Regions from separate parts of the Priestia megaterium genome, predicted to be linked through region 1. Evidence: riboswitches for the same ligand, from Rfam matches in the RefSeq annotation. Region 1 holds a riboswitch; the other holds the start of a gene.
What was found. A riboswitch is a leader RNA that binds a small molecule or an ion and turns the genes downstream of it on or off. The one in region 1 is predicted to bind S-adenosylmethionine.

Region 1 (9,871 bases):
CCACTCATTTATTTCAGCTGAAACAGTTGGAGCAACCACTGTAATGGCTGCTCCTTCTTGTAAAAAACCTTTAATTCTACGAGTTGCGATTGTTCCGCCTCCAACTACTAAGACCGAACGATCCTTTAAATCAAGCATAACGGTATACATCGTATTGATTTCCTCTGCTCGATAATAACGTTTTTACTTGATGACTTAAAATGTGTGCAAGTCCATCATGATAACCTAGGTAGTTTGCTAAGATAAACTGCTGGTCATCTGTTGATAACTGCTCCAATTCTTCCTTAATTTCGTTCATTAAAATACCGGTAAACAAAAGGTACGGGAGAACGAATACTTGCTTATACGAAGTTTGTTTAGCAAGGTGCAGCCCTTCTTTTAAATTAGGGTCAGCGGCAGCTAAATAGCATGTGCTCACTTCTTTAAAAGCTCCTTTACCTTTTAGCAGTTGAGCTATTTCGTTAAAATCTTTTTTTACAGCAGGATCACTGCTTCCTCTGCCGACCAGCAATACCATCGAATCTTCATGCTTATCCACATTAGTTTCATTGATTCTCTCTACTAAGATATCAACAATTCGTTCGTCTACGCCGAACGGTTCTCCGTACAGTACTTCTACTTGTGGATAGCGTTCATATACTTTGTGTATTTCTTCAGGTATATCATGTTTTGCATGGGCAGCTGTTAATAACAGCAGCGGCACAATGGCAATACGAGTAGCACCTTGTTCAATACACGCTTCAAATCCTTGTTCAATAGTAGGGTAAGCTAGCTCTAGGAAACAAACTTCTTGAATCGGTACATCTAGATTTTTTTTACATCTTTCAATAAAAGCAACTGCCTGATCAGCGCCTTCTTTTACGCGGCTGCCATGGCAAACATATAAAACTGCATCCATATAATCAACCTCTTTAGTAAGCTTCTTGTGCATACGAATAGTAATGCTGTCCAGTCTTCTCAAACCAATTCAATCGGTCATGAAAATTTACAACTTCACCAACGATAATCATACTGGGATTTTCAATTTGTTCTTCTTTAACAATATCAACAATTGTACCAAGAGTTCCAGTTACAGTGCGCTGGTCCGCACATGTGCCCCAGTGAATCAAGGCAATTGGCGTAGCTGAGGTTTTTCCATGTTCCATTAACTGTTGGCAAATGTACGGTAAGTTCCTCACTCCCATATAAATGGCAAGAGTATCTACACCTTTGGCTAGGCTATCCCATTTGATTGCATCATGCTCGCTGTCTTTACGGTGTCCTGCTACAAAAGCAAAGCTTGCGCTGTATTCCCGGTGAGTGACAGGGATTCCTGCATAAGCAGCAGCTGCGATACCTGATGTAATTCCTGGAACAATTTCAAATGAAATGCCCTGTTGCACGAGAGCTTCTGCTTCTTCCCCTCCGCGTCCGAAAACAAATGGATCTCCGCCTTTTAAGCGCGTTACAATTTTCCCCTTTTTAGCGAATTTCACTAAAAAGTTATTGATTGTTTCTTGCTTGAGGGTATGGTAGTTTGGAAGCTTTCCGCAGTAAATAATATCAGCATTACTTTTAGCATACTCCAGCAGATCCTTATTCACTAAACGATCATATAAGATAACATCTGCTTGCTGAATTGCTTTCAACCCTTTTAATGTAATTAAATCTGGATCTCCTGGTCCTGCACCGACTAGATATACTTTCCCCATGAATGCCTTTCACCCTTCCATCATTTCCACGTCTCCGCAGCGCTCCCAAATTTTAATTTGAATTAGAACAGCGGACAAAGTCCGCTGTCATTTAGATGAATTTTCGGTTAGATAAATATTCAATAACAGTTTGTACACATTCTTCTACAGACTGTGTGCTTGTATTAATTGTTACTTCAGGATTAGCAGGTGACTCATAGGGAGAATCAATTCCTGTAAAATCACGGATTTCTCCGCTTCTTGCTTTTTTGTAAAGGCCTTTTGGATCTCTTTTTTCACATTCTTCTAACGGACACTCTACGTATACTTCCAAAAATTCATTCCCCTCTAAGATCTCACGCACTTGAGCGCGATCTTCTTGGAATGGAGAGATAAATGCTGTTAGTACCACTTGACCGCTGTCTACGAACAGCTTAGAAACCTCACCGATACGGCGAATATTTTCTGTACGATCTTCAGCAGAAAACCCTAAATTCTTGTTTAAGCCAAAACGAACATTGTCACCATCTAATACATAATTGCGAATATTTTTATCAAAAAGCGCTTTTGCCACTGCGTTTGCTACGGTAGATTTACCTGAACCCGAAAGGCCCGTAAACCATAATACAAAACTGTGATGATTATTTTGCTCGCGTCTTTCCTGTTTTGTAATTCCAGCATCATGCCACGTAATGTTTGTTGATTTACTCACTTCAACCGCTCCTTATTTTGAAGATACTTTTTGTTTTGCTAATCCCTTAATTAACACTTCAATTACTTCTTTACGGCTGAATGTGCTTGGTGGCACTTCTCCGTTACGAAGCATTTCACGTACCTTGGTACCAGATAGAATCATATGATCTTCCTTGCTGTGAGGGCATGTTTTCGTTGATGCCATCGCTTCACACTTCTTGCAGTAGAAGCTGTGTTCAAAAAATAAAGGTGTAATTCCTAATTCATCTGCCGTAAAGTTACTGAAGATTTTTTGTGCATCATATGTTCCGTAGTAGTCACCAACACCAGCGTGGTCACGGCCTACAATGAAATGCGTGCATCCAAAGTTTTTTCGAACCATTGCATGGAAAATAGCTTCTCTAGGTCCAGCATAGCGCATTGCAGCAGGGAAAACTGCCAAAGCTACACGATCGCTAGGATAATAGTTCTCTAAAAGTACTTCATAACTTTCCATACGGATATCTGCTGGGATATCATCTGACTTTGTTTCTCCTACAAGTGGATTTAAAAACAGGCCGTCTACAATTTCTAATGCTGTTTTTTGAATATACTCATGCGCACGGTGAACAGGGTTACGAGTTTGGAATCCAACAACCGTTTTCCAACCGCGCTCTTCAAATGCTGCTCTTGTTTCAGTTGGATCTAGGTAATACTTTTCAAAACGCGTTTTAGGTGTACGTTCTACAAGTACGATTGGACCTGCTACATATACATTTGGGCGTTCCATCATTTTCTTCACACCAGGGTGGGCAAGTTCTGCTGTGCGGTACACATTTTCCGCTTCTTTTTCTTTATTTGGCGTATATACTTCAGAAACTTCTAAAACACCATATGTCACACCGCTTTGAACTAGTTTTACTTTGTCGCCAATGTTTAATTCTTTAGCCTGCTCTTCTGTTACGGGAAGAGTAATAGGAATACTCCATACAGTTCCATCTGCTAGACGCATATTTTCAACAACTGATTGATAATCTTTTTCTCCTAAAAACCCCGTAATTGGGCTGTAAGCACCAATCCCAATTAGTTCTAAATCACTTAGAGCCATGTTGTCTACTTCAATTTCTTTTGTTAGTGAAGTGTAGTCATATGTTGGTTGATATAAATTAATTAATTCTCCACCGTGTGCTTGAATTGTTGTCATTTTGTAAAATCCTCCTTAAGTAATTAACACAATATAATAAAAAGCAATTGAATCACGCAGTCATTTTTTCTTTTTCCGACTGCAAGCTTGCTCTTTTTCTTCTAGTCGTTCTAGCTAAGCTTAGAACACCTGCTGTGGCAATGCAGCCACTAGCTAGCACCACAAATGAATATAAGTCGCTTTCAAGTACTAATTTCACAAGAACATATGAGATTACGAGTGAAAATACAGGGGATACCACCCAAACCTTTAACATTTGAATGACCACTTCGCGCTGTTCTTTCGTAAATCCCGTTTTCGCTGCGCCTATCCCAATAATAGAAGACGTAGTGACCTGTGTAAGCGGTACTGGCAAACCAAACAGTGAAGCTGCTGTAACAAGAGAAGCACCAGTACCTGAAATAATGCAGCCTTCCCCTACAGAATAGCGAGTAATTTTTTTTCCGTTTGTTTCAATAACTCGGCCTCCTAGTAAAAGAGCTCCGAGTGCCACCGCCAATCCTCCTGCTATGACACCCGTTGTAGCATCCATTAACCCAGCTCCTACTAGAGGACCGACAGCATTTGCCACATTATTCATTCCAGCTGAGAAGGCTTCAAAGAATCCCGTCGCTATAACTAAAATCGTTAAAACTCTTTTCCACTTTCCCTCTGCTTCTTTTTTATGCGCTCTGCGTTTTATCACTTTCCCAATCAAAAAAGCAATGACAAATGAAACTAGCGGAACAATAATCCAAAAAGACATGACAATTAAAAGTTTTTCTACATACAGAGATTGATAAGCTACTCCTACTCCAACAACTGAGCCAACTGTTACTTCACTTGTTGATAGAGGGATACCAATCAAATTCGCGAAAAAGAGTGACAGCGTTGCAGCAGCCAGAATGATAATAACTAATTCTACTGACAGCAGTTTTTCAGGTATGATACCTGAACTGATGGTTTTTACCACCTCACCGCCTCCGGTAACAGCTCCGAGCACAATTCCTACAGCACAGATGAACAGGGCCACTCTTCGCTTTTTAATTGCACCGGAGCCGTATGAAACGCCCATAGCAGCTGCTGCACCGCTTGCCCCAATATTCATTGCAAAAAAAAGCGCAATGATAAAGGCAACATATAAAAGCATCATTTATTCAGCTCTTTCGTATTTAAGATTCGTGTAATCCGCACTCAACTTTTTGTGTACCTGCCCATCTTCCTGAACGTAAATCGTCTACATTATAGGCAGGTGCGGTACAGGGCTCACAGCCGATACTTGGGTAGCCTTGATCATGAAGTTTGTTGTACGGCAAATCATGCTTATACACATAGCGCCAAATTTCTTTCCATGACCAATGAATTAACGGACAAACTTTCACCTTCTTGAATTTCTCATCTTTATTAAAATAATTCGTGTTGGCACGAGACTCAGACTGCTCGCGTCTCAAACCAGAAATCCACGCATCATAAGGAGCAAGGGATTCTCTTAGCGGAATGATTTTTCGAATTTGACAGCATAAGTTAGGCTGACTCTTCCAAAGCTCATCTCCATGTTTTTCAGCTTGTTCTGCAAGAGTTAAATCCGGCTTTTTCATATGAATACGTAAATCAGGGAAGCGTTCTTTAATTGCATCAATCACTTCATATGTTTCTTTAAAATGAACGCCTGTATCTAAAAAGACAATTTCAGCGTCTTTTTTCACTTTTGAAATTAAATCAATTAACACGATTCCTTCGATCCCAAAGCTTGACGCATAAATAATTGAATCTCCGTAGGTATCATACGCCCACTGCAATGCTGAAAGGGCTCCTTTTGTTTCATCTTTACTGTCGAACTCTGGAAATGTATCGCTCCAGTTTTCGTACGTATATAAGTCTGCCATTTTCTCCACTCCAATTCTTAGTTATCCGCGTTATCCAATAAAAAAAGACGGTTTTACCCACTAGAATTGGATAAAACCGCCTCTAGTGTGTCTAGTCAGCGAAACTATTTAATTCTTACTTTACTTCGGCGTGTTCAAAAATTTGTTTTAAGTCGGGGTTTACAGTCATTGGTTTCCCTTCTCAAATTATCGCTTGCGCTATATCAAAATAAAAAGTCTTCCGTATTGAAAGACTGGGTAGGCAATAAATTTTCACCTTATCTTTCAAAATGATACACACTTTGCTGGAATTAGCACCTTGCTAAGCAGGTTGCCGGGGTTCAACGGGCCAGATCCCTCCACCACTCTTGATAAGCATTTTTTAAAAATTTTAGCATATTTAGAATATTTGTCAACATTAAAAATCATATATCCGATAAGAAAACTATACTTTAAATTCACAGAAATATCTATACTTTTATTTAAAACAACATATGTAAATTTGACCCAAATGTGAACATATCAGTTTATAAAACGCTTTCTTTTTTCTCCAACTTTTGATGTTCTCTTGCTAAATAAAACGCAAAATCTCTCTATAAAATTAATAGCGGATTTATAAGCTTTACGGATAATTCACCCACATTAGCACACATTACAGATAACACTGACTGACAGATAGGAGCTATATAAGATGGAGAGACAACCCTTTCAATTAGACGATACAATTAAAAATAATGTACGAACATATTTACAGCAGATTTCAACTGAAGCCTCTAATTTAATTAAACATTTAGACACGAGTGATCATTGTATCCTATGTGATTTTGAGGAGATGAGAAGGTTATTTCAAGATGTTCAAGCTACGGCCGCCTCTTATTACTTGCGTCATTACTTATCGCCTTATACATTTGAATACGCTGCTCTGTCCCTAGCTATTCATAACCTCTCTGAGAAACGTCACGGCGCTTTAATTGTCATTGAACGGGAACAAAATGTTGATCCTCTTATTCAAAAAGGAATGCCTATTCAAGCTCCTGTCAGCGCTACGCTAGTTGAGACACTGTTCTATCCAGGGACACCCTTACATGACGGAGCTGTCCTAATTAGAAATAATCAGCTTATTTCGGCTGCTAATGTTTTACCTCTCTCGTCTATTATTTCAACGAACAAAAAATTGGGAACACGTCACCGTGCAGCCATTGGAATGTCAGAAAAATCGGATGCATTAATTTTAGTTGTATCTGAAGAAACAGGCAAAATTTCGTTTGCGCTTGATGGAAGCCTCTACCCTATTCACTCCAGCAAAAATATGATTTAAGAGCCCTTTCCTAATAAGCAGCCCTATCTTGACTTCTATATCCTTTCTCTTTAATATATTTCATAGTTTTTACATACTATAGATACGGGTGATGCATATGGCAATTTTAAAATTTGAACATGTAGGCGTTCAAGTAAAGGATATAGAAAAATCTATTGAGTTCTATACACAAAAGGTGGGATTAGAGCTCATCGAAACACTACCACATACCGATCCGTCTTTGAAGCTAGCTTTTCTAGGTTTAGAAGGCAATGTAATCGTAGAGTTAATTCAAGGGTATAACTCAAGCTTACCTAATGAAGGTAAAGTTCATCATTTTGCGCTGGCAGTAGATGGAATTGAAGAGGAGTTTGAGCGTTTAAAATCAGCAGGCGTTTCATTTGTGGAAGAAAACATTGTAACTTTGCCAAATGGAGCAAGATACTTATTTTTCTATGGTCCAGACAAAGAATGGATTGAATATTACGAAGTAAAAAGATAAAGATATCTTATACCTTCAGTGAAAAATGGTCATACTGTGGCTATGACTAATCACTGGAGGTATTTTTATGATGGAATGGCTATTATTTCGACTTTTTCGTCGTTCTATTTTAGTGCGGCTTCTTTTTATTATCGGCTGCCTTGTTTTACTTTTCGGCATGCTTATACATTTCCTAGAGCCGCAAACGTTTGGGAATGTGTTTGAAGGAATTTGGTGGGTTATTATTACAATCTCTACTATAGGGTACGGTGATTTTGCTCCCACCACTACGATTGGAAGGTTAGCTGCAATTATTTTAGTCCTCATTGGAACGGGATTTATTACTACTTATTTTGTCACGCTTTCTAAAATTGCTGTTTCCGCTGAGAGCGCTTATCTGGAAGGAAATTTAAAGTTTTATGGAAAAGATCACTTCATCGTTGTGGGGTGGAATGAGCGCGCCAAACTCGTGCTAGAGTCTTATCGCGACGCATTTCATAAAGAAGACATTGTTCTTATCGACGACTCTCTGACTAAAAATCCCATGATCTGTGATCGCGTTCATTTTATTAAAGGAAGTCCCTCTCACTATGAAGTATTAGAACTTGCCAATGCTCGGTACGCAAAAAAAGTGCTGATTACTGCGGATCAGCATAAGACAGAAGAATATGCAGACATGAATACGATTGTTACGCTAGTCGCTCTGCAAGGATTGAACCCTTCTATTTACAGCATCGTTGAACTGTTAACAAAAAAGCATATTCAAAATGCGCAAAATTTGGGGGTAAATGAAATGATTAAAACAAACGAGTTGATTAGTCAAGTCATGTACGAACATATTTTTGTAAAGAAATTAGAGAGTTTAAGAAAAGAATAATCCTTTCAATTATTGAAGCAGCGCCTCTTCTGCCTCTCTAATTAGCTCTTCTCCTAAACTGATATACTTTTCTGGAAATGAAGCGTCTGGGTCTTGGGGTTCTGCAAACTGATTAAATGAAGCACCCATGTTTCCATTGTGAACATTGTCATCTAAGCCAATTTGATACTTATGTGAAAGTAAAAATGGCGTACCAATCTGTACGGTTGTTCCTTTAGAATCCAGTTCTCCATTCGTAGCTGTAAACGGGATACGTAAAAACTGATAGCCGACTTCATCATTCATCTTATAGTCGAATGAACCATGATCATAATCCCAATTTCCTCCAATGTTATACCCAAGCGGCTTAAGCGTTTTTTCCAATTCATAAAGCTTGAATAATGTGCCGTCTAATCTTGAAGATAATTCAATCATCTTATCCCTCCTCTGTTTTAACATGTCCTTTTTCCAGCTTTTTATCCTTTATCTCAAAAGCAAAAAAGTTCACCTTCTAACAAGAAGGTGAACTTTTTATTTATTTCAAACGCTTTTCTAATTCTGCTTTTTTCTCTTCAAAACCAGGTTTTCCAAGAAGAGCAAACATATTTACTTTATATGCTTCTACTCCAGGCTGATCGAACGGATTTACTCCTAGTAAATAGCCGCTGATTGCGCATGCTTTTTCGAAGAAGTATACAACATATCCAAATGTATACTCATCTAGCGCCGGAATGTTTACAACTAAGTTTGGAACGCCTCCGTCTGTGTGAGCAAGCATTGTACCTTGGAACGCTTTTTTATTTACAAAGTCAACTGTTTCCCCAGCTAAGTAATTTAGTCCATCTAAGTCCGCTGCATCTTCTTCAATTGTTAGCTCATGACGAGAATCTTGAACTTGTACAATTGTTTCAAAAATATCACGACGACCTTCTTGTACATATTGACCTAAAGAATGAAGATCCGTTGAGAAGTTAGCAGATGAAGGGTAAATACCTTTTTGGTCTTTTCCTTCACTTTCACCAAATAACTGTTTCCACCACTCAGCAAAGTATTGAAGAGCTGGCTCATAGTTAATCAGCATTTCAATTGTTTTTCCTTTATTATAAAGAACATTACGAGCTACAGCATATTGATAAGCTGCGTTTTCTTCTAGCTCTGATGATGAAAATGCTTCTTGAGCATCAGCTGCCCCTTTCATCATTTGTTCGATATCAAGACCTGCAGCGGCAATTGGCAATAAGCCAACTGCTGTTAATACTGAATAACGGCCGCCTACATCATCTGGAATAACAAATGTTTCATAGCCTTCTTCGTCCGCTAATGTTTTTAATGCGCCGCGCGCTTTATCTGTTGTTGCATAAATACGCTTGCGTGCTTCTTCTTTGCCGTATTTCTCTTCTAATAATTTACGGAAGATACGGAAAGCAATCGCCGGTTCTGTTGTTGTACCAGATTTTGAAATAACATTAATAGAGAAATCTTTATCTTGTAAAACATCCATTAAGTCTTTCATGTATGTTGAGCTGATGTTGTTACCAGCAAAAATAACTTGCGGAGTTTTACGCTGTTCTTTTGATAATGTGTTATAGAATGAATGCTGAAGCATTTCAATAGCAGCACGAGCACCTAAGTAAGATCCTCCAATACCAATAACAATTAATACATCTGAATCAGATTTAATTTTTTCTGCACTTTTTTGAATGCGTGCAAATTCTTCTTTGTCATACTCCGTAGGAAGGTCTACCCATCCTAAAAAGTCGTTCCCAGCACCTGTTTTTTCATGAATTGAATGGTGAGCTACTTTCACGGCATCACGTAAGTATGTAAGTTCATGTTCACCAAAAAAT
Region 2 (9,871 bases), 1.6 Mb from region 1:
ACGGCCTCTTTCAAAAACTGGTGCCCCCGAAATGGAGAATATTTATGATGCATAGGATTAGCACTTGCTTTTTGCAGTGTTTCTACAATATGTGAAGGAGTAGGCTGATCAGGATTGCCCTGCCCTAAGTTAATAACGTCGTGCCCTTGGGCCATTACTTTTCCTACCTTGCCTACAAGTGATGCAAAAAATTGTTTTGGTAAACTTTTTAATAGTTCCGATTGCTCAAATTGTTTCATCATCGCACACCTTCTCAAAAAATTCTTGAAATTCTAGTCACAAATAATATATTGTAATACTCAACTTGTAAAGTCATTTTTTTCAACTACTACAAAAAGGACGGATGATAAAGTGAGTGTAAAAATCACGTGTTTGCAGCTTGATATTGCGTTTGGAAACCCAACTAAAAACCGAAAATATATTCAACAAAAAATGACGGAAGCTCTGAAAGAAAACCCTGACATCCTTGTGCTTCCTGAGCTATGGGATACAGCTTATGATTTGACGCGGCTAGACGAAATTGCCGATGATGAAGGACAGCAGGCCAAGCAATTAATCTCTCAATTTGCTAAAACGAACGAAGTAAATATTGTGGCAGGTTCGATCGCGAAAAAAACAGAGCAAGGCGTCACAAATACGATGTATATTTTTGACCGAAAAGGTCGTGAAGTGTCACAATACAGTAAGCTGCACTTATTTAAATTAATGGATGAGCACCTCTATCTAGAAGCAGGAACAGCAAAAAATCTTTTTACACTTGAACAGTCTTTATGCGCAGGAGTTATTTGTTACGATATTCGTTTTCCAGAATGGATTCGCGTGCATACTAGCAGCGGAGCAGAAGTCTTATTTGTTGTTGCTCAGTGGCCGGCTCCAAGACTTGCCCATTGGAAAGCACTGCTCATTAGCCGCGCAATCGAAAATCAATGCTATGTAATCGCGTGTAATCGTGTAGGCCAAGATCCTAATAACACATTTGCCGGACATTCCTTAGTCATAGATCCGTGGGGAGAAATAATCGCTGAAGCTGGCGATAGCGAAGAACTTTTAAGTGCCGACGTTAACCTGGAACTTGTAAAAGAAATTCGTAAACAAATTCCTGTCTTTACAGATCGCCGCACAGAATTTTATTAATTATGTATTGACAGCCGTTTTTTTGCATGATACGATTTTCACCAGATAACATAAAATTTTCAAACAAATCAAAATTGAATAAGTAATCGTACTCTTATCAAGAGTTGGCTGAGGGATTTGGCCCTGTGAAGCCCAGCAACCGACCGTCATTCCATCCTAAGGTGGATCACACCCGTAAAACATGTTTTTACAAAGGCACGGTGCTAATTCCAACAGAAAGTAATTCTTTCTGGCAGATAAGAGGTTTGAACACTACAATCAAGCCTCTTTCCAACGAAAGAGGCTTTTATATTTTCTAAAATTATAAAAGCCTCCATACATTCTTAAACCTATTAACTTAGTAAACAAATCAGTTTAATAAACTATGGAGGGATTCTAATGTCAACAACAAAAACAGAGAAGTATCAGCCTTTAACAGAAATTTCAGCAATCAAACTTGTGAAAAAGCTAGGTCTCTTTGATGCCACAGAAGCACTGACTGCCCGTGAAATCGGTGATGGCAACTTAAATCTCGTCTTTCACATCATAAATGATCAAACGAATAAATCCATTATCGTCAAACAAGCACTTCCCTATGCAAAAGTTGTAGGCGAAAGCTGGCCTCTATCCTTGAACCGTGCCACGATTGAAAGCAATGCGCTCAAGCAATTCGGTGCATTTACCCCTGAACTCGTACCAGCTGTGTATTACCACGATGAAACGCTTGCTGTTACGGTCATGGAAGATCTGTCTCATTTAACGATTTCCCGCGCCGGACTTATTCAAGGAGAAAGTTATCCCCTGCTTTCACAGCATATCGGTTCTTTTCTAGGACATATTGCGTTCAAAACGTCGGATTTTGCCTTAAAGCCTCAGGATAAAAAAGAAGAAGTCGTCAAGTACAGCAATCCGGACTTATGCAATATTACGGAAGATTTAGTTTTTACAGATCCTTTTTTTGATATCGATACAAATGAATTTGAAGAAGCGCTGCGTCCTGATGTAGAAGAATTGTGGAACGATGGAGATGTAAAGTTACAAGCAGCAAAATTAAAATATAAATTTTTAACAAATGCCCAAACGCTAATTCACGGTGATTTACATACAGGAAGCATATTTGCTAGCAGTCAAGAAACGAAAGTGATTGATCCAGAGTTTGCTTTTTACGGTCCGTTTGGATTCGATTTAGGCCAATTTGTTGCAAATTTATTTTTAAATGCTCTTTCTCGAAAAACAGATCGCGAACCGTTATTTGCACACATTACGAACACATGGAACGTATTTAAAGATACCTTTACTGCGCTTTGGCATTCTGAAAACACTGAACCTTTCGCTAAAGATGAGCGCTTGTTACATGAAATTTTAACGCAAACGTGGCAAGATGCTGTTGGATATGCAGGGTGTGAAATCATTCGACGTACGATTGGCTTAGCTCACGTGGCGGACTTAGACGAAATTTCTTCAGAGGAAAGAAAAATTAACGCTAAACGTACTGCGTTAAAAATTGGACGCTATTTACTTCTGCACCAACAAGACGTTTCACCAAATGAATTTGAACATTTACTTCGATAACGAATAATGTACACAATGAAAGGATCGGTATCAGCATGACAAATACACTATCACTTCCGCGCTCAGTGGAATGGAATGAATCATATATTACTTTATTAGATCAGCAGCAGCTTCCTGGCAAAGTTGAATATATTAAGCTGCAAACCATTAAAGACGTATGGGATGCTATCACTACCTTGAAAGTACGCGGAGCCCCTGCAATTGGCATTACGGCGGCTTTTGGTCTTGCTCTTTCTGCGCTTAGCTATGACACGGATTCAGTCAAGGAATTTAACAAAAAGCTAGCTCTAGATCAACAGTATTTAGCTAGTTCACGCCCGACTGCCGTCAATTTATTTTGGGCATTGGACCGCGTAGCGAAAAGCGCTGAATCCGCTTCGTCCGTTAATGAAGCTAAAACAAAAGTTGTTCATGAAGCGATTCAAATTCAAGTAGAAGATGAAGAAACGTGCTACCGAATTGGAGATCATGCCCTTTCTTTATTTAAAAAGAAAGATAAAATCATGACAATATGTAATGCTGGTTCAATTGCTACAGCTTATTATGGAACAGCATTAGCACCTTTTCACTTGTCTAAGCAGCGCGATATTCCGCTTGAAGTATTTGCTTGTGAAACAAGACCCGTTCTTCAAGGTTCTCGCTTAACAGCATGGGAACTTCAGCAGTCGGGAGTAGACGTTACGCTGATTACGGATAATATGGCTGCTCATACCATTAAAACAAAAGGAATTAATGGGATCATTGTAGGTGCTGACCGCATTGCATCAAATGGCGATACGGCTAACAAAATTGGAACGTATGGACTTGCTCTTTTAGCGAAAGCATTCGGTATTCCATTTTACGTAGCAGCGCCGCAGTCCACATTTGATTTATCTATTCAAGACGGAAGCAGCATCCCTATTGAAGAACGTTCACCTAAAGAAGTAACGCACATTGGAGATACGCAAATTGCTCCAGACGGAATCTCTGTGTACAATCCAGCTTTTGATGTGACGCCAAGCGAACTGATTACGGCCATTATTACAGAGCATGGAGTTATCCATTCCCCGTCTTTTGAATCCATTCAAAAAGTTTTGCTGCAATCTGCTCAATAACAAGAGGCTGGGACAAAAGTATTTTAGCCCCACTGCAAAACGAACCACTAATCAACATGTTGATTAGTGGTTCGTTTTTTTGTGATGGTAAATATCGTTTTATCTGTTTCGTTCCCTCTAGCAGTTGATTGGAGGGCAAGGTGAAGACTCCTGCGGGAAAAACGGAAGGGGTGAGACCCCGCAGGAGCGCAAGCGACGAGGAGGCTCAGCGGCCGCCCGCGGAAAGCGAAGTCTTGCACGGAAATCAACTGCGGTGTCACAAGCGGTTCAGTTCATCTATACGAGTTGTTCATCTTTAGATGACATTGATTTTGTTATGTCTCAACCTTTTTTATTAAACAGCGCTTTTTGGCTGCATTTGTAACACAATTGTAACAGTACTCTCTGCTTTTTCTACATATATTATAGGGGATTCTTTTTGAATAAGGAGGAGTAAAAATGAGTGCAGAGCAAAAAACGGATAAAAACAAAGCGTTGAATCGCAAGCAGCAATATCAGCTATTCGATTTATCCAAAGATGAAGAACTAAATTCCCTCCCTTCTCCTCAGCAAATTGACGGTGTTTTTGTGCAGGGAGAAGGCTGGAAATTAGACGGTGAATAGTTATTTTAACTCCAGAGCGCCTTTTGCTACATTTCTTTCAAGCATTAATAGTTTTTCTTTTATATGAGTTTGGGAACCTGCATAACCTGTTAAAGCTCCATTTTTACCAATAACACGGTGACAAGGTAAAATAATAGGCAGTGGATTTCGACGATTCGCTTGTCCCACAGCCCTTACGGCTTTAGAGCGATTAACAGACTCCGCTACATCACTATAAGACCACGTTTGTCCATAAGGTATACCTTTAAGCGTTAACCACACTTCTTTTTGAAAGTCTGTTCCTTTTATATCCAAAGGCACATCAAATGTTAGCGTGCGCCCTTCAGCATAATCCTGAAGCTGCCGCTTCGCTTCTTTCACAAGGTGATAATTCTCGTCATGGACAAGTTTTTTAAGCTGCTCGTTGTGATCATCGCTATCAAACCAAATATGTTGAACCCCTTTTTCCGAGGCTACAATATAAATTTTCAAATCAGAAAATAAGTTCATTTCTCCATAGTACATACTCGCTTATCCTTTCTAATTAGGCTGGAAGAATAACACGAAAAGCCGTTCCTTCTCTTATTTTGCTTTCCACTTCAATTCGCCCTTTATGTTCTTCGATAATTTTATATGAGACCATCAAACCAAGCCCCGTTCCTTTTTCTTTTGTCGTATAAAATGGTTCTCCTAAGCGCTTGATGCGCTCTTCGGGCATTCCGTCTCCTTGATCTCGAATGGAGACCGTCACGTAGTGCGGCTCTGTAGAATAGACCTCAACAAAAATTCTTCCCCCGTTTGACGTAACTTCAATTGCGTTTTTAATTACATTTATTAGTACTTGTTTAATTTGGTTCGGCTCGCAGTATACCATTGGCAGCTGAGGGGACACACTTAGTTCAAACTGAATATTTTCTAAAAGCGCTTGAGCATTTAATAAATCAATCGTTTCTTTAACAACCGCAGCTAGATTTTTCTTTTCGAACTTTACGGCCTGTGGCTTAGCGAGTACTAGAAACTCTGTAATAATGGTTTCGATTCTTTTTAATTCGGATTTAATAATATCAAAATAAAGAGAGTGATCTTCTTGAATGCTGCTTTCTAGCAGCTGAACAAACCCTTTTAAAGCCGTCATCGGGTTGCGGATTTCATGCGCAATCCCAGCTGCTAACTGTCCGACTACTTGAAGCGTATCCGATTTCCGAATCTGCTCCTGCATTTGATTTCGTTCCGTTACGTCTCTTAAAAGCGTCATATATAGACCTGGCAAGATATCTTTTTTCGTAGAGAATTCGATGTTTTTAACTTTTTCGTTCCCCGTAACGTACGTAATCTCTCCTTCAGCTTCCCCTTTTTGCTCAATTGTTTCTTTATGCTCAATGACCGCATCTAAATTCGCTGAAGAAATAAAATCCTCCATGGAATGCGCACAAATCTCCTCTTTGCTGAGTTCGAGAATATCACAAAGAGAAGAATTCACATCAATAATATTTCGCTTGCCGTCCCATAAAACTAACCCATCGATCGAACCATTAAAAATCTGTCTGAATTTCTCTTCGTTATTCCGAAGCTCTTGTTCGATTTTTGTACGTTCACTAATGTTTCGAAAAATGGTTAAATGGTCTCCTTCTATAATGCCTTTTTTCCCTGTGAATTCCAACTGTTTGATTTCTCCATTTGGCATGTAAAAAGGAAGCTGATTGCGAATTTCTCCCTCTTTTTGAAATGTTTGCAGCATTTTTAATGCACTAAAGCTTTGCTTATCGATAAACGTATACAAATTACTTCCAATCAATTTGTTCAACGGCAGCTCGAATGTACGGGACGAAGCAAGATTAGCGTTTAAGATTTCCCCATCGTCTTTCCAAATCAAAATGGCTTCAATCGCATTTTCAAAAATAGCCCTGAAATTTTTTTCGCTTCTCAACAGCTGCTGCTCCATCAGCCGTTTTTCCGTCACGTCTCTCATAATGGACATATAGTATTGACTGTATATATTAGCCGTTGTGGTAAATTCAAAAAAAGTAACGTCTCCATTTTCGAGCTTAATCGGCAGCTCGCCGCTTGTCTTTCCTTCTTGATGCAGAGTTCTCCATAATTTTTTCACTTTATAATGATAAGTAGGTTCTACAAGCTCCTCTAACGTTTTGGTTAAAAGCTGTGCTCTTGTATAATTTAATCGCTCGCAAAATGAAGGGTTCGCGTCGATAAGCTGACCAGTTCGATCAAAAATAACAATTCCATCTACCGCTTCATTAAATACATCCATAAACATATGATGACTAATAAACCGTTCGTTTTCCATCACCTTGTGCTGTGTAATATCTCGAAATGTACACACAATAATGCCCGACATGTGACTATGTTTGTGTGAAGTAAATTCAACATGTTTCATCATGCCGCTTTGAAGCGTCATCGCGCCTTCATATTTGAAATAGCTTTCTTCTAAAAGCGCTGGATAGTACGCTTCAATCATGTCATACGGAAAATACATGAGAAAATCTTTCATTTGATACGTTAATAGCTCATCCTTTGTTTTTTCAAACAGCCCGCAGGCTGATTCATTGGCATTTATAACTTGAAAATACTCATCAAATACGACAATGGCATCTAATACGTCATTAAAAATAGCTCGTAGCTGCTCTAATTCACCTTGCTGCTTTTGCGCAGCTTCAGATGTTAATTCTCTGTGTGGTGACATGCTCATTGCTCCTTTCTTTTGCACTTCCCATTTCCCCACCTTTTATCTATAGACTTAGTATTCTACAAGATTTGCTTTTTACCTTTTTAAAATTAGTCACGTTTATTCAAAATGCGACATTTCTTCACATTCTCCCGTTATTTAAAAAAGGAGCATGAATAAAAGAGGCTGGGACATAACAAAATGAAACCTATGCTCAACATAACAAAGAAAACGAACCGTGAATCAACATGTTTGATTCACGGTTCGTTTTTCACTTCGGCTAAAATACGTTTTCCCAAGCCTCTATCGATCATTCACTACAATATAAGTGGCTTGAATAGGTCCATGCACGCCAACGACTAGATTCATTTCAATATCAGCTGAATTGCTCGGTCCCGTAATAAAGTTAATGCAAGAAGCAATCGTTTCTCCTCGCTCTACTTTTTCATGAATCATTTCAGCAGCTTGTGTCATGCGAGGGACAATGGAGCTTTGAGGAATGATCGCAATATAAGTGGCCGGCAGCAAACTGACCGATCGTCCTTTTGCAGCGCTGCTGAACAAAACAACTGTGCCGGATTCCGCTAGCGTCAAATCACTGAATGTGATGCCTACATTTGCTTGTTCAGCTAGTTTAATATTCTCATCGCCTTTTGCAGAATTCCATACATGAAGGCTACTGCTTGTTTCCCATTTCTCCATCAGCAGATTCAATCCATATTCGGAAAACCTAGGATCATCCCACGTGCTCACAAGACCATTTCCATAGTTCGCTACGGCTTCCTCAAGGACAGCTGGCAAGTGTTGTGATGATGTTTCTACATAGCGAGTATGAATACGTTCGCAATGGTTTTCAAGCTCTTTCTTTAATTGATCTGGCGAATAGCTGCGGTAGACCTCATGCTGAGGAGCATGCTTCCATTGGGGCTTTACTACGCCGCTTGTTCGCCTGCTTCGCTTAAGATTAGCTGCAATATTATCTAAAAAACTGTCTCTATTTTGAATGCTTCCGTTCATCATCATCACTCCTTTTATCAAACCAATCTCGTAAGCGCTCTTTTGTAGGCGCCGGAAACTCTCTGCTTTCTGTCCACGCTTTTAATGGACCAGGCCCTTTGGAAATACTGCTTCCTGACATAAAAGGAGTAAGAGCAGCCGGTGCCACTTTAGCGCCCACTGTATATAGAGAAGAAGAAGCTGCTCCCAAGCCAAATGCTTTCATCGCCAGCTTTTCCGAAATAGGTGCTTTTCCTTCTTTCTCGACAATTCGCTGACGGTGCTTGTGCAATAGCTCATGCAGCGGAATTTTGACCGGACAGGCATCCGTACAGGCTGCGCATAGAGTTGAAGCATATGGAAGCTCTTTGTAGTCTTCATAGCCTCCAAGCAAAGGAGATAATACAGCTCCAATCGGACCTGAATAAATAGATCCATATGAATGCCCTCCAATATGGCGATACACGGGACATACATTCACACATGCCGCACAGCGAATACACTGTAAAACAGATTGAAACTCAGTTCCTAAAATCGCAGATCGTCCGTTATCTACAATCACTAGGTGAAATTCTTCCGGTCCGTCTACTTCTCCTGGAAGTCTAGGTCCTGTAAGCGCTGTTACGTAACTTGTAAGCCGCTGACCTACTGCACTTCTAGTTAACAGGCTTACCAACACTTCAAACTCTTCAAACGTTGGCACAATTCGTTCCATTCCCATAACCGTAATTTGCGTTTTAGGAAGGGCCGTTGTTAACCTTGCATTTCCTTCATTGGTTACAAGTGAAATAGACCCAGATTCTGCAATCGCAAAATTACATCCCGTGATGCCAATATCAGCTGATAAAAATTCTTTTCGCAGCATTTCCCGGGCGTGAAGAGCTAGTTCTTCAGGTTTTTCTGTTTTTTTATAAGAAAGCTTTTGTTGAAATACATCTCTAATTTGTTCTTTATTTTTATGAAGTGCAGGAGCTACGATATGAGAAGGCGGATCGTGATCATCTACTTGCAGGATATATTCTCCTAAATCCGTTTCAATAACTTCACAGCCCAGTTCTTCTAAAGCAGCGTTCATATGAATTTCTTCTGTAACCATTGACTTGGATTTAACGACTTTCTTTGCCTGCTTTTGCCTCGCTACATTTTTTATGTACTCATTCGCTTCTTCAGCTGTTTGAGCGAAAAAAACGTGGCCTCCGCGTTTAGCTACATTATCCGTTAGCTGCTCTAAATAGTAATCTAAATTTTCAAGCGTATGCTGACGAATTTCTTCGCCAAGCGCTCTCCATTCTTCCCAGTTCCCTAACTCTTCCGCCGCATCTAATCTACGGCTTCTTAAGCGCTCTTGAGCACCTGAAACCGCAAAGCGCATAAACGCATTATTTACTCCGTCATCGACGCGTTTTTTAAACTGATCGTTTCCTATTTTCATAGACATTCAGTATTCTCCTTTCTTTACATTCTGCTATTTAACACTTCAGCGATATGCATCACTTTTACAGGCTGTCCTTTTCGTTCAATTCTTCCTCCAATATTCATAAGACAGCCGCAGTCAGCTCCAATTAAGTACTCCGCGTTTGTTTTAGCTATACAGCCCACTTTTTCATCGACCATTTGTTCAGAGATTTGCCCCATCTTAACCGAAAACGTCCCGCCAAATCCGCAGCAGTTATGACTGTTTTCAAGATTCTCCATTTCAAGACCCTTTACATTGTTTAATAGTGTAAAAGGTTCTTTTTTTACGTTTAGCAAACGCGTCATATGACAGGAAGAATGATAAGTGGCTTTCCCATTTAAGCTGGCTCCCACGTCTTCTACTTTTAAAACGTTT

Region 2: another riboswitch for S-adenosylmethionine. It lies ahead of mtnK (S-methyl-5-thioribose kinase); the one in region 1 lies ahead of CEQ83_RS23965 (phosphoadenylyl-sulfate reductase).

Annotation. Positions count from the first base shown of each region.
Region 1 covers NZ_CP023317.1:4,668,750-4,678,620, forward strand. The annotation lists gene CEQ83_RS23935 (NAD(P)-binding protein) at 1-150, opposite strand, end outside; gene CEQ83_RS23940 (sirohydrochlorin chelatase) at 131-898, opposite strand; gene cobA (uroporphyrinogen-III C-methyltransferase) at 912-1,691, opposite strand; gene cysC (adenylyl-sulfate kinase) at 1,783-2,382, opposite strand; gene sat (sulfate adenylyltransferase) at 2,395-3,546, opposite strand; gene CEQ83_RS23960 (sulfate permease) at 3,599-4,678, opposite strand; gene CEQ83_RS23965 (phosphoadenylyl-sulfate reductase) at 4,698-5,411, opposite strand; SAM riboswitch class I at 5,666-5,768, opposite strand; gene cdaS (sporulation-specific diadenylate cyclase CdaS) at 6,082-6,708, shown strand; gene CEQ83_RS23975 (VOC family protein) at 6,806-7,189, shown strand; gene CEQ83_RS23980 (potassium channel family protein) at 7,257-8,045, shown strand; gene CEQ83_RS23985 (YugN-like family protein) at 8,055-8,459, opposite strand; gene CEQ83_RS23990 (glucose-6-phosphate isomerase) at 8,560-9,871, opposite strand, start outside.
Region 2 covers NZ_CP023317.1:1,250,182-1,260,052, reverse strand. The annotation lists gene CEQ83_RS06315 (pyridoxal phosphate-dependent aminotransferase) at 1-239, opposite strand, end outside; gene CEQ83_RS06310 (carbon-nitrogen family hydrolase) at 352-1,134, shown strand; SAM riboswitch class I at 1,226-1,377, shown strand; gene mtnK (S-methyl-5-thioribose kinase) at 1,513-2,685, shown strand; gene mtnA (S-methyl-5-thioribose-1-phosphate isomerase) at 2,721-3,779, shown strand; gene CEQ83_RS06295 (hypothetical protein) at 3,904-4,143, shown strand; gene CEQ83_RS26955 (hypothetical protein) at 4,218-4,382, shown strand; gene CEQ83_RS06290 (methylated-DNA--[protein]-cysteine S-methyltransferase) at 4,383-4,886, opposite strand; gene CEQ83_RS06285 (PAS domain S-box protein) at 4,906-7,062, opposite strand; gene CEQ83_RS06280 (LutC/YkgG family protein) at 7,348-8,061, opposite strand; gene CEQ83_RS06275 (LutB/LldF family L-lactate oxidation iron-sulfur protein) at 8,039-9,478, opposite strand; gene CEQ83_RS06270 ((Fe-S)-binding protein) at 9,496-9,871, opposite strand, start outside.